Regions from separate parts of the Burkholderia sp. EMB26 genome, predicted to be linked through region 1. Evidence: riboswitches for the same ligand, from Rfam matches in the RefSeq annotation. Region 1 holds a riboswitch; each other region holds the start of a gene.
The links. Region 1 has a riboswitch for cobalamin ahead of KU887_RS24215 (CbtB-domain containing protein). Riboswitches for the same ligand answer to the same signal wherever they lie in the genome.

Region 1 (2,194 bases):
GTCAGGCGGCGCGAACGCCGGTGCCGGTGCGTTCGCCGCGTTCGACCCACGCACCGAACAGCAGGCCGATCGTCGTCCACATGATCACCTGCATGCCGATGGCCGCCACGCGGAACTTCCACAGCAAGGCCGCCGGGAAATCGGCCGGCAACTCGCTGACCGACGGCAGCCCGATCTGCACGGCCGCGATGATCGCGACAAACACGAGCCCGGCGACGATCGACGCGTTCCACTGCCCGAGCTTCGCCACCAGATGGCGGCGCACGCTGACCGAGAACACCATCGTTGCGACCGAGATCGCGATCATCAGGAAGAACAGACCCGTGCGATACCCGATCGTATCGGGGTCGCCGACCGACGGCGGATTGGCCGGGTACTTGAGGTTCGGCACGATCACGAGCGCGACGAACGCCGCCAGCGCGAGCCAGGCGGCCAGCGGCCGTGCCGGCAGGCGGCTGCCGCGTCCGTACGCATACGCGAAGACCAGCGAGAACAGCCCGCCGAATGCCGCGCCGTAGGTCACGACGCCCGTCAGTAGCCCGAGGCCGGCCTGCGTGTGGCGGCTGACCAGTTCCGGCTCCGGTGCCTCGCCTTGGGCGGCGGCGGTTTTCTCTTCGAGGGCGATCGCCTGATCGACTTGCGGTTCGCCGACGACTTTCGCGAAACCGAACGTGAGGAGGCCCGCGGCGATGCCTGCGAGCATCCCGCGCATGAGCAGCTTTCCGACCATCTTTTACTCCGCGTCAGTGGCAGGGAAAGCCGAGCAGATGGCGGCCGTCGTGGACGAATTCGTGGACATACATGCCCGGCACGAGCGACGTCGCGCCCTGTTCCGCACCGACGAAATAGAGTGCGAGCAGCAGGATCAGGCCGACGAACACGGCCCACGGCAACAGCTCACGGACGGGGATGGGTGCCGGCACGACCGCCGGCTTCAGCACTGCTTCGCTCATGGATGCACCTCAGGGGAATCGCGCCCCGACAAATGATGGATGGGTACGAAGGCAGGTCTGGCTTCCGGGATCATCGATTCCCCGGTTACAGTGGCGCGACCGCGCCGGAATTGCACCGGCTTCCGCGCTTCGTATCGGGCGAATTGTACGCGCGAACGTTCGCGTATTGAAGCGACGACAGATGGGCAAGCGCGCCCCGCTCCGGATCATCCGACCACCGACATGAACCTGCATGCCTCGCTGCGCCTGATCGCGCACGCCTCGACCCGCGCGATGCGCACCGGCACGTTTCCCGACGACGATCCGCTCGACGCGCGCGGGCTTGCCGAAGCCGCCGCGCTGCACGGCCGGTGGACGGCCATCGCCGGCTCGCTCGTGCTGTGCAGCCCGGCACGCTGCGCAACGCAGACCGCCGACGCACTCGGGCTGCACGCCGACATCGACGACGCGCTGCGCGACATCGACTACGGCGACTGGCGAGGCAAGCGGCTGCACGATCTCGCACGCGATCTGCCTGACGAACTTGCCACGTGGATCGGCACGCCGTCCGCGTCGCCGCATCGCGGCGAATCGTTCGACGCCGCCGCACGTCGGGTCGGCACGTGGTTCGACGGGTTGCCGCGCGAGCGCGACGTCATCGCGATCACGCATGCGCCGATCGTCCGCGCGGCCATCGCGCATGTGCTGCGGATGGACCACGCCGCGGCCGCGCGTCTCGACGTTGCGCCGCTGTCGTGCACGACGTTCGTCGCGTCGCCGGCCGGCTGGACGTTGGCGGCGACGGATGATGAGCAGCGCGATACCGGCGCGTAAGCCGCTGTCGTGTTCACTATGTGAGTGATCGACGCGACTCGCTGCCTCGCATGCCGCCACTCGCCTTACATCCCCGTAAGACACACCGTTCGTCGTCCCGACTGTCATCAAACTGACTGCTAGCCGCAGCTAGGATCGGACGCGGTTCCCTACGAGATGCCGTCATGAATCAACCTGCTTCGTCCGCCCCGAACAATCCGGGCTCCGTCGCGCGCACCCGGCAGGTCGGCTATGCCGCCTTCCTGCTGGTGCTCGTGCTCGGCGCCGTCTATATCGCCACCCACCTGGTCGCCGATCTGGCGCCGGTCCGCGAAGGGACGCTGTTCCCGTACCTGCTGCTCGGCGCCGCCCTGCTGATCGCGCTGGGCTTCGAATTCGTCAACGGCTTCCACGACACCGCGAACGCGGTCGCGACCGTGATCTATACG
Region 2 (2,194 bases), on a different replicon from region 1:
CGAAGCCCTTCGCGCGGTAAATCGTGTGCGCTTCGACGACACGTTGCAGCGCGGCGATCGTCGATTCGCGCGTGCCGGCGTCGCCCGATACCACCACCGAATCGAAATCGTCGTGATGGTGATCGTGATCGTTGTCGTCGGCCGAGCCGTGATGGTCGTGACGCAGGTGGATCGTTTCCTCCGACGCCGATTCGAGGCCGAGCAGCAGCGCGAGGTCGAGCTCGCCGCGCGTCGCGCGCACGATCTTGACCTGCGGCGGGGTTTCGTCGCGGATCGCGGTTTCGATCTGCGCGAACTCGGCGTCGCCGACGAGGTCGGCCTTGTTTACGATCACGAGATCGGCGGACGACAGTTGATCGGCGAACAGTTCGTGCAGCGGCGATTCGTGGTCGAGGTTCGGATCGGCGCGGCGCTGTGCGTCGACGGCCTGCGGGTTTTCCGCGAACTGGCCGCTCGCGGCGGCCGGCCCGTCGACGACGGTCACGACCGCGTCGACCGTGAAGCTGTTGCGGATCGTCGGCCAGTTGAACGCCTGCACGAGCGGCTTCGGCAGCGCGAGGCCCGACGTCTCGATCAGCACGTGATCGATGTCCGCGCGGCGCTCGACCAGCGCTTCCATCACCGGATAGAACTCTTCCTGCACGGTGCAGCACAGGCAGCCGTTCGCGAGTTCGTACAGCTGGCCCGTTGCCTCGCCCTGCGCGCCGTCGGCATCGTCGCAGCCGATCCCGCAGCCCTTGAGGATTTCGCCGTCGATGCCGAGCTCGCCGAATTCGTTGACGATCACCGCGATGCGGCGGCCTTCGGCGTGCTGCAGGATGTGGCGCATCAGCGTCGTCTTGCCGCTGCCGAGAAAGCCCGTGACGATCGTGACGGGCAGCTTGCGTAGGGTCATGGTAGGTCCGGTGTCGAAGAGGGAATCAGGACGGGATCGTCGCGTCGGCGGCGACGCGGCAATTCAGCGGGCGGTGCGCGGGAAGCTCGCCGCGTGATCCGCGCGGACAGCCGCGCGGCGGGCGGGACAACGAATCGGACATGGTGCTTCCTTGCGAACGGTCGACATCGTGAATGCCAACACGGCTGCCGCGTGCGTAGCCCGTGTCGCCTGCCGTTCGCCGTGCCGGCCCGGGCGCGTTCGCGCGGCGGGCGGATCGGGGCAAACAGCGGGAAACACCGGGCGTCGGGCCTGCGGCGGCCGTGGACGATGCGCCGCCTCCCCGCGGCGCTGAACCCCAACGTTTAGGCCGGTATCCGGGCTGACGAACACGCCGCTTCGCCTTCCCGGATACGCGCGGCATCCAGTGGCGGTCGTCCGCATGCGCGCGGCATGCGGCGAAGCGGCGCTGCGTGGCGCTTGCGCGCGACGCGTTCGCTTACCGTTGCGGGGGCAGCACAGGTTGGCTCGACTGCGGCGCAGGCAGGCTCCCTGTTTCCCGTTTAACTGCGCACGCCGGAGCGGCGCGCGCGAGCACCAAAACGCGTGCGAGTGTAGGCGGCGGTGCGGGGAGCGTCAAGGCGAGCGACCGGCGACGAACGCGAATGATTGTCGTTTTCAACTACACGAGATAAACTTCACCCGATAACAACACGAACCACCGCGCAACGGCCATGTGAGGCAATCACTCAGTCATCCTCAAATTTCCATGTCGAAACGACAGATATCCGGGCGGCGTTTTCCTGTGCTGGCCCTGTCGCTGTGCTCGATTGCCGGCGTTGCTTCCTGCCCTGCCGCGGCGGCCGAGTTCGACGACGAACTGCCCGCGGTCGAGGTGCGCAGCCGCCGTCATCCGAATGATCCGCGTGCGGAAAGCGTGAGCACGGCGACCCGCACCGCGAGCGATCCGCGCGACGTACCGCAAACCATCGACAGCGTCTCGGTCGAGGAAACGCTGTCCTATGGCGGCCGCACGCTTGCCGACGCACTGGCCGGCGTGCCCGGTGTGTCGAATACGTCGGACACGCGCTTCGATTCGTTCCGCATTCGCGGCTTTTCCAGCGCGGGCGACTTGCTGCTCGACGGCATGCGCGACGATGCGCAATACGTACGCAGCCTCGGCAACATCGAACGCGTCGAGGTGCTGAAGGGGCCGGCTGCCGCGCTGTACGGGCGCGGCAGCGGCGGCGGCGTCATCAACCGGATCACCAAGCAGCCGTTGCCGGAAAACTTCGGACATGTGTCGGCGACGACCGGCAG
Region 3 (2,194 bases), on a different replicon from region 1:
CGGCGCGGATCGCGGCATCGAGTTGCGCGGCCGTGACGCCGGCGCGAAAACCGACACCGAGCGCGACGCGCATCATGCGTGGCCGCCGAGCGCCGCACGCACCGCCGGATCGTCGGCGAGCGCCGCGACGCGGCCGATCACGACGATCGCCGGCGATCCGATGCCGGTTTCGCCGACGCGCGCGACGAGCGTATCGAGCGTCGCGTGGACGTGGCGCTGTTCGGGCCGCGTGGCGTTCTCGATTGCCGCGCACGGCGTGTCGCCGGGCAGGCCGCCGTCGCGCAACGCCGCGGCAATCGCGTCGAGCCGGCGGATGCCCATGTAGACCACGATCGTCATGCGTGTGGCCGCGAGCGCGCGCCAGTCGGGCTCGTCGGCCCCCGCGCCGTGGCCCGTGACGAAGATCACGCCCTGCGCGTCGCCGCGGTGCGTGACCGGGATGCCGAGCGCGGCCGGCGCGGCGATGCCCGCGGTGATGCCGTTGACGACTTCCACCGGAAAGCCCGCCGCGCCGAGCGCGATCAGCTCCTCGCCGCCGCGGCCGAACACGAACGGATCGCCGCCCTTGAGCCGTGCGACGCTGCGGCCCGCGCGCAGGTGCGCGAGCATCGCGGCGACGATCGTCTCCTGCGGCGTCGACGCATGGCCGCCACGCTTGCCGACGTGCTCGATCAGCGCATCGGCGCGCGCATGGCGCAGCACGTCGGGGTTCACGAGATCGTCGACGAGCAGCACGTCGGCCGCGCCGATCGCGCGTACGGCCCTGAGCGTCAGCAGATCGGCGTCGCCGGGGCCGGCGCCGACGAGCCAGGCGCGGCTCATCGCGCGCGGCACGGCGCGCACCGTGTCGAAACAGTGGAACAGGGAAGGCGGGCGGCGCATCGGCGGCCGGCGGACAGGCAGTGCATGGCGGATCGGGCGAAACCCGCGCGAACGCGGGGGAATGCGCACCCGGTCCGTCCCCCGCGGATCGGGCGTTCGGCGAGCAGCGCGCTCGCCCCTTGCGTCGGCCGGTATCCGGGCTGGCCGCTTGCCAGACCGCAGCCTTCCCGCCCGGTCGAAGGGCAGTGGCATCGCGGGCGGCCTGGGCGCACGCGCGAGGAAGCGCGCGGCGCGGGCGGCGTACCGTTGCGGGGACAGCACAGGCCGGGCGGATGTCCGCCTCCTGTTTCCCGTTTAACTGCATGCACCGAATGCGCATGCGAGCACCGAACGCGGCGCATACGATAGCACAGGCCTGCAACGCGCAAGCCGCCCGGCGGAGCGGCTGCGCGGGGCGCCGGCGCCGCCCGCGAGGTCAGAACTTGTATGCCGCCGTCAGCGTGAACGTGCGTGGCGCGCCGGGCACGATCTGCGCGAGGCCCGTCGCATTCGCGTAGTAGTCGCGATCGGCCAGGTTGACGGCCGCCAGCGTCACCTCGAGGTCGCGCGTGCGATAGCCGGCCTTGCCGTCCCAGCGAAGGTACGCGGGCAGTTCGAGCAGGTTGTCGCGATCGGCGTAACGCGCGCCCTCGTACACGACCCCGAGTTCGGCGAAAAACCCGCGCAGCGGCGCATGGCTGACGAACAGGCTGCCGTTCGACGCCGACACGCCCGCCGAGCGCTTGCCCGCATACTTCGGCTCGGCGTCGACCACCCGCGCGTGTTGCCAGCCGATGCCGCCGCGGACGAACCAGTCGCCCGTGAGCCGGCCGGCGACGCCCAGTTCCAGGCCACGATTGCGTTCGAGGCCGGTGAGGTCGAAAAAGCCCGGGCGAACCGGGTCGGCGATGCGGCGGTTGTACAGGTCGAGCTGAAACAGCGCGAGCGTCGTGCTCAGCGCGCCATCGCGCCAGTCGCTTTTCACGCCGATCTCGTATTGGCGCGTGTATTGCGGGCCGAGATCGTTGGCGTTGCCGCGCGCGTCGGGCGTGATGCCGATCAGGTCGCCGCCGACCGGCGCGAAGTTCTTGCTGTACGACGCATACAGGCTGTGCGCGCCGACCGGCGACCACACGACGCCGAGCCGCGGGCTCCATGCCGTCGTCGTGCGCCGCGCATGCAGACCGTTCAGCGCGTTGGTCGAATCGACGTCGAAACGTTCCGCGCGCAGGCCGCCGAGCAGCTTCCACGCTCGCCCGAGGTCGACGCGATCCTGCGCGAACAGCGCGTAGTCGCTGACACGGTGGCGGTTCATCGCGTACGGGCGCGGCGT
Region 4 (2,194 bases), on a different replicon from region 1:
GCGCGTCCATGAGTCGGACCGCGGCCTGGTCAATCGTCAGATGGCGCGCGAGCAGGGCGCCGAGGCCCGTGGTCGCGTCGCGCCGGTAAAGGTCGTAGTGTGCGGGCGCCACCGCGACGAGCGTATGCGTCGCGGGATGCGGCAGCGCGCAGTGGCGCGCGCAGCCGGTCAGGTGCACGTCGAGCGGCCGGCCGATGCGGGCGGCGAGCGCGAGTGCGTCGTGTTTCGTGTCGGCGTGCGCTTTCGCGCAGCCCGCGCTGCCGGTACAGGCGACGAGCGCCGCCAGCGGCTCGGACGCCGCGCCTACGAGGCCGAGCGACTTGAGTGCTTCGCGCATTGCCACCGCACGTTCGTTCGGCACGCCGTGCATGAACACGCCTTGCCACGGCGTCATCGACAGCGTGCCGTCGCCGTCGGCTTCGGCCAGCGCGGCGAGCCGTTCCAGTTGCGCCGCGTCGAGCCGCCCGAGCGCGAATTGCGCGCCGACGCTGCAGCGGGTCGCGGCGCGCGACGGCTGCGCGCCGAAACGCAACGCCGGGTCGGCATGCGTGCGCCGCCAGCCGGCAAGCGCCGGATCGGCCGCGAGCGGAAAGGGCAGGTAGCGCCGGGCGCGTTCGAACAGCGTGCGTTCGCCGCACATCGCGAGCAACGCGCGCATCCGCGTGACGTCGGCCGGCGCGAGATCGAGGAACGCACGCAGCAGCGCGCGCACCAGCGCGACGCCCTGATCGGGCGACACGTCGACCGACGCGGGCCGGTCGCCGGGCGCCACCGGCGGACAGCCGGCCAGCCCCGCCGCAAGACGTACCGCGCCGTCGGCGCGGCGCCACGCGGCGAGCCAGATGTCGTGCGGATGATCGAGCGCCGCGACCGCTTCGCCGCCATCGAGCTGGATCGAGAATTTCGGCGACAGTTCGCCGCGGCGCGGCTCGTTCGCCAGCATGTCGAGCAGCGGCACGGCGAGCGCGTGGCTATCGACGAGCGCGGCCGGGTCGTGCCCGGCGAGCGGGCTGAGCAGCACGTTGCGGACGTCGTCGCTCGCCGCGAGCGCGGCCGCCTCGGCGGCGGTGTCGCCGGCGCTTGCGCGCGGGCCGAGCCCCGCGTCGAGCAACGCGTGGGTCAACGCATCGGCCGCGCCGTCGCGAATGCCGCGCAACTGGAGATTCGCACGATTGGTCGCATCGATCGCGCCGGAACCGTACCGGCGCGCGGCGGCGGCGATCGCACGCGCCTGGCGCGCGTCGAGCCGGCCGCCCGGCAGCTTGATCCGGCACAACCCGCCGTCGGCGGCCGCGACCACGCGCACGAGCCCCGGGCAGGCCGACGGGCGCACGACGGGCGACGCAGGAATCGAATCGGGGGCGGAACTCAACGGGATACCGGAACAGTGTGGCGCCGCGGCCAACGCATCGGTACACCCCGCCCGACGCCGACTGGCACGCACGCACTTTCTGGCCGGCAGGTCTCCTGGCTGACAGGTCGGCGCCGACTCCCGGCCTTCCCGGTGAAACCAGTGGCATGAGGAGGGAGATCGGCTCGCTGTCTACAGTTGCGGGGGCAGCCACAGCGGCGCGCGGTGCGCCCTGTGTTCCCTCTTCGGCCCCGAAGGGCACCGGCGAACGAACGGCCGTAGGATACCCGATTTCGGTCGCGATTCGCGACCGGCTGGCGGTTCGCGGCGAGCGAAGCGGGCAACGGCCGCGCGCGGGCGGGCGGGCAGATGAAACGCGGGGTGGAACACGGTACCATGCCGTTTTTTGCAACGCGGACGGCTGCACCGGCGCTTTCACGGCCGCGCGGCGACACGATGGAATCGAACGATGGGGAAGGGTGCATGACGGCGTGGCTGACGGTAGTGGGCATCGGCGACGACGGTTACGCGGGGCTCGGACGCCACGCGCGGCGCGCGCTGCTCGATGCGGCGCACGTGGTCGGCGCGAAGCGGCAGCTCGACATGCTGCCCGCGCGACTGCGCGCGACGCGCGAAGCATGGCCGTCGCCGTTCGACCTGTCGGGGCTGCTCGCGCGCCGCGGCGCGCCGGTGTGCGTACTCGCGAGCGGCGACCCGATGCTGTTCGGCGTCGGCGCGACGCTCGCCCGCCAGCTTTCTCCCGACGAATGGCGCGTGCTGCCCGCGCCGTCGTCGCTGTCGCTCGCCGCGGCGCGCCTCGGCTGGGCGCTGCAGGACGTCGGC

Region 2: it holds a riboswitch for cobalamin, as region 1 does, so the genes downstream of both, cobW (cobalamin biosynthesis protein CobW) here and KU887_RS24215 (CbtB-domain containing protein) in region 1, are expected to answer to the same signal.
Region 3: it holds a riboswitch for cobalamin, as region 1 does, so the genes downstream of both, cobA (uroporphyrinogen-III C-methyltransferase) here and KU887_RS24215 (CbtB-domain containing protein) in region 1, are expected to answer to the same signal.
Region 4: it holds a riboswitch for cobalamin, as region 1 does, so the genes downstream of both, cobG (precorrin-3B synthase) here and KU887_RS24215 (CbtB-domain containing protein) in region 1, are expected to answer to the same signal.

What each region holds. Positions count from the first base shown of each region.
Region 1 covers NZ_CP078071.1:1,663,254-1,665,447, forward strand. The annotation lists gene KU887_RS24210 (CbtA family protein) at 2-730, opposite strand; gene KU887_RS24215 (CbtB-domain containing protein) at 744-953, opposite strand; cobalamin riboswitch at 986-1,129, opposite strand; gene KU887_RS24220 (histidine phosphatase family protein) at 1,176-1,766, shown strand; gene KU887_RS24225 (inorganic phosphate transporter) at 1,931-2,194, shown strand, end outside.
Region 2 covers NZ_CP078070.1:1,866,742-1,868,935, reverse strand. The annotation lists gene cobW (cobalamin biosynthesis protein CobW) at 1-895, opposite strand, end outside; cobalamin riboswitch at 1,225-1,491, opposite strand; gene KU887_RS08765 (TonB-dependent siderophore receptor) at 1,644-2,194, shown strand, end outside.
Region 3 covers NZ_CP078070.1:1,863,857-1,866,050, forward strand. The annotation lists gene KU887_RS08755 (cobalamin biosynthesis protein) at 1-76, opposite strand, end outside; gene cobA (uroporphyrinogen-III C-methyltransferase) at 73-882, opposite strand; cobalamin riboswitch at 991-1,228, opposite strand; gene KU887_RS08765 (TonB-dependent siderophore receptor) at 1,298-2,194, opposite strand, start outside.
Region 4 covers NZ_CP078070.1:1,886,861-1,889,054, forward strand. The annotation lists gene cobG (precorrin-3B synthase) at 1-1,333, opposite strand, end outside; cobalamin riboswitch at 1,440-1,632, opposite strand; gene cbiE (precorrin-6y C5,15-methyltransferase (decarboxylating) subunit CbiE) at 1,835-2,194, shown strand, end outside.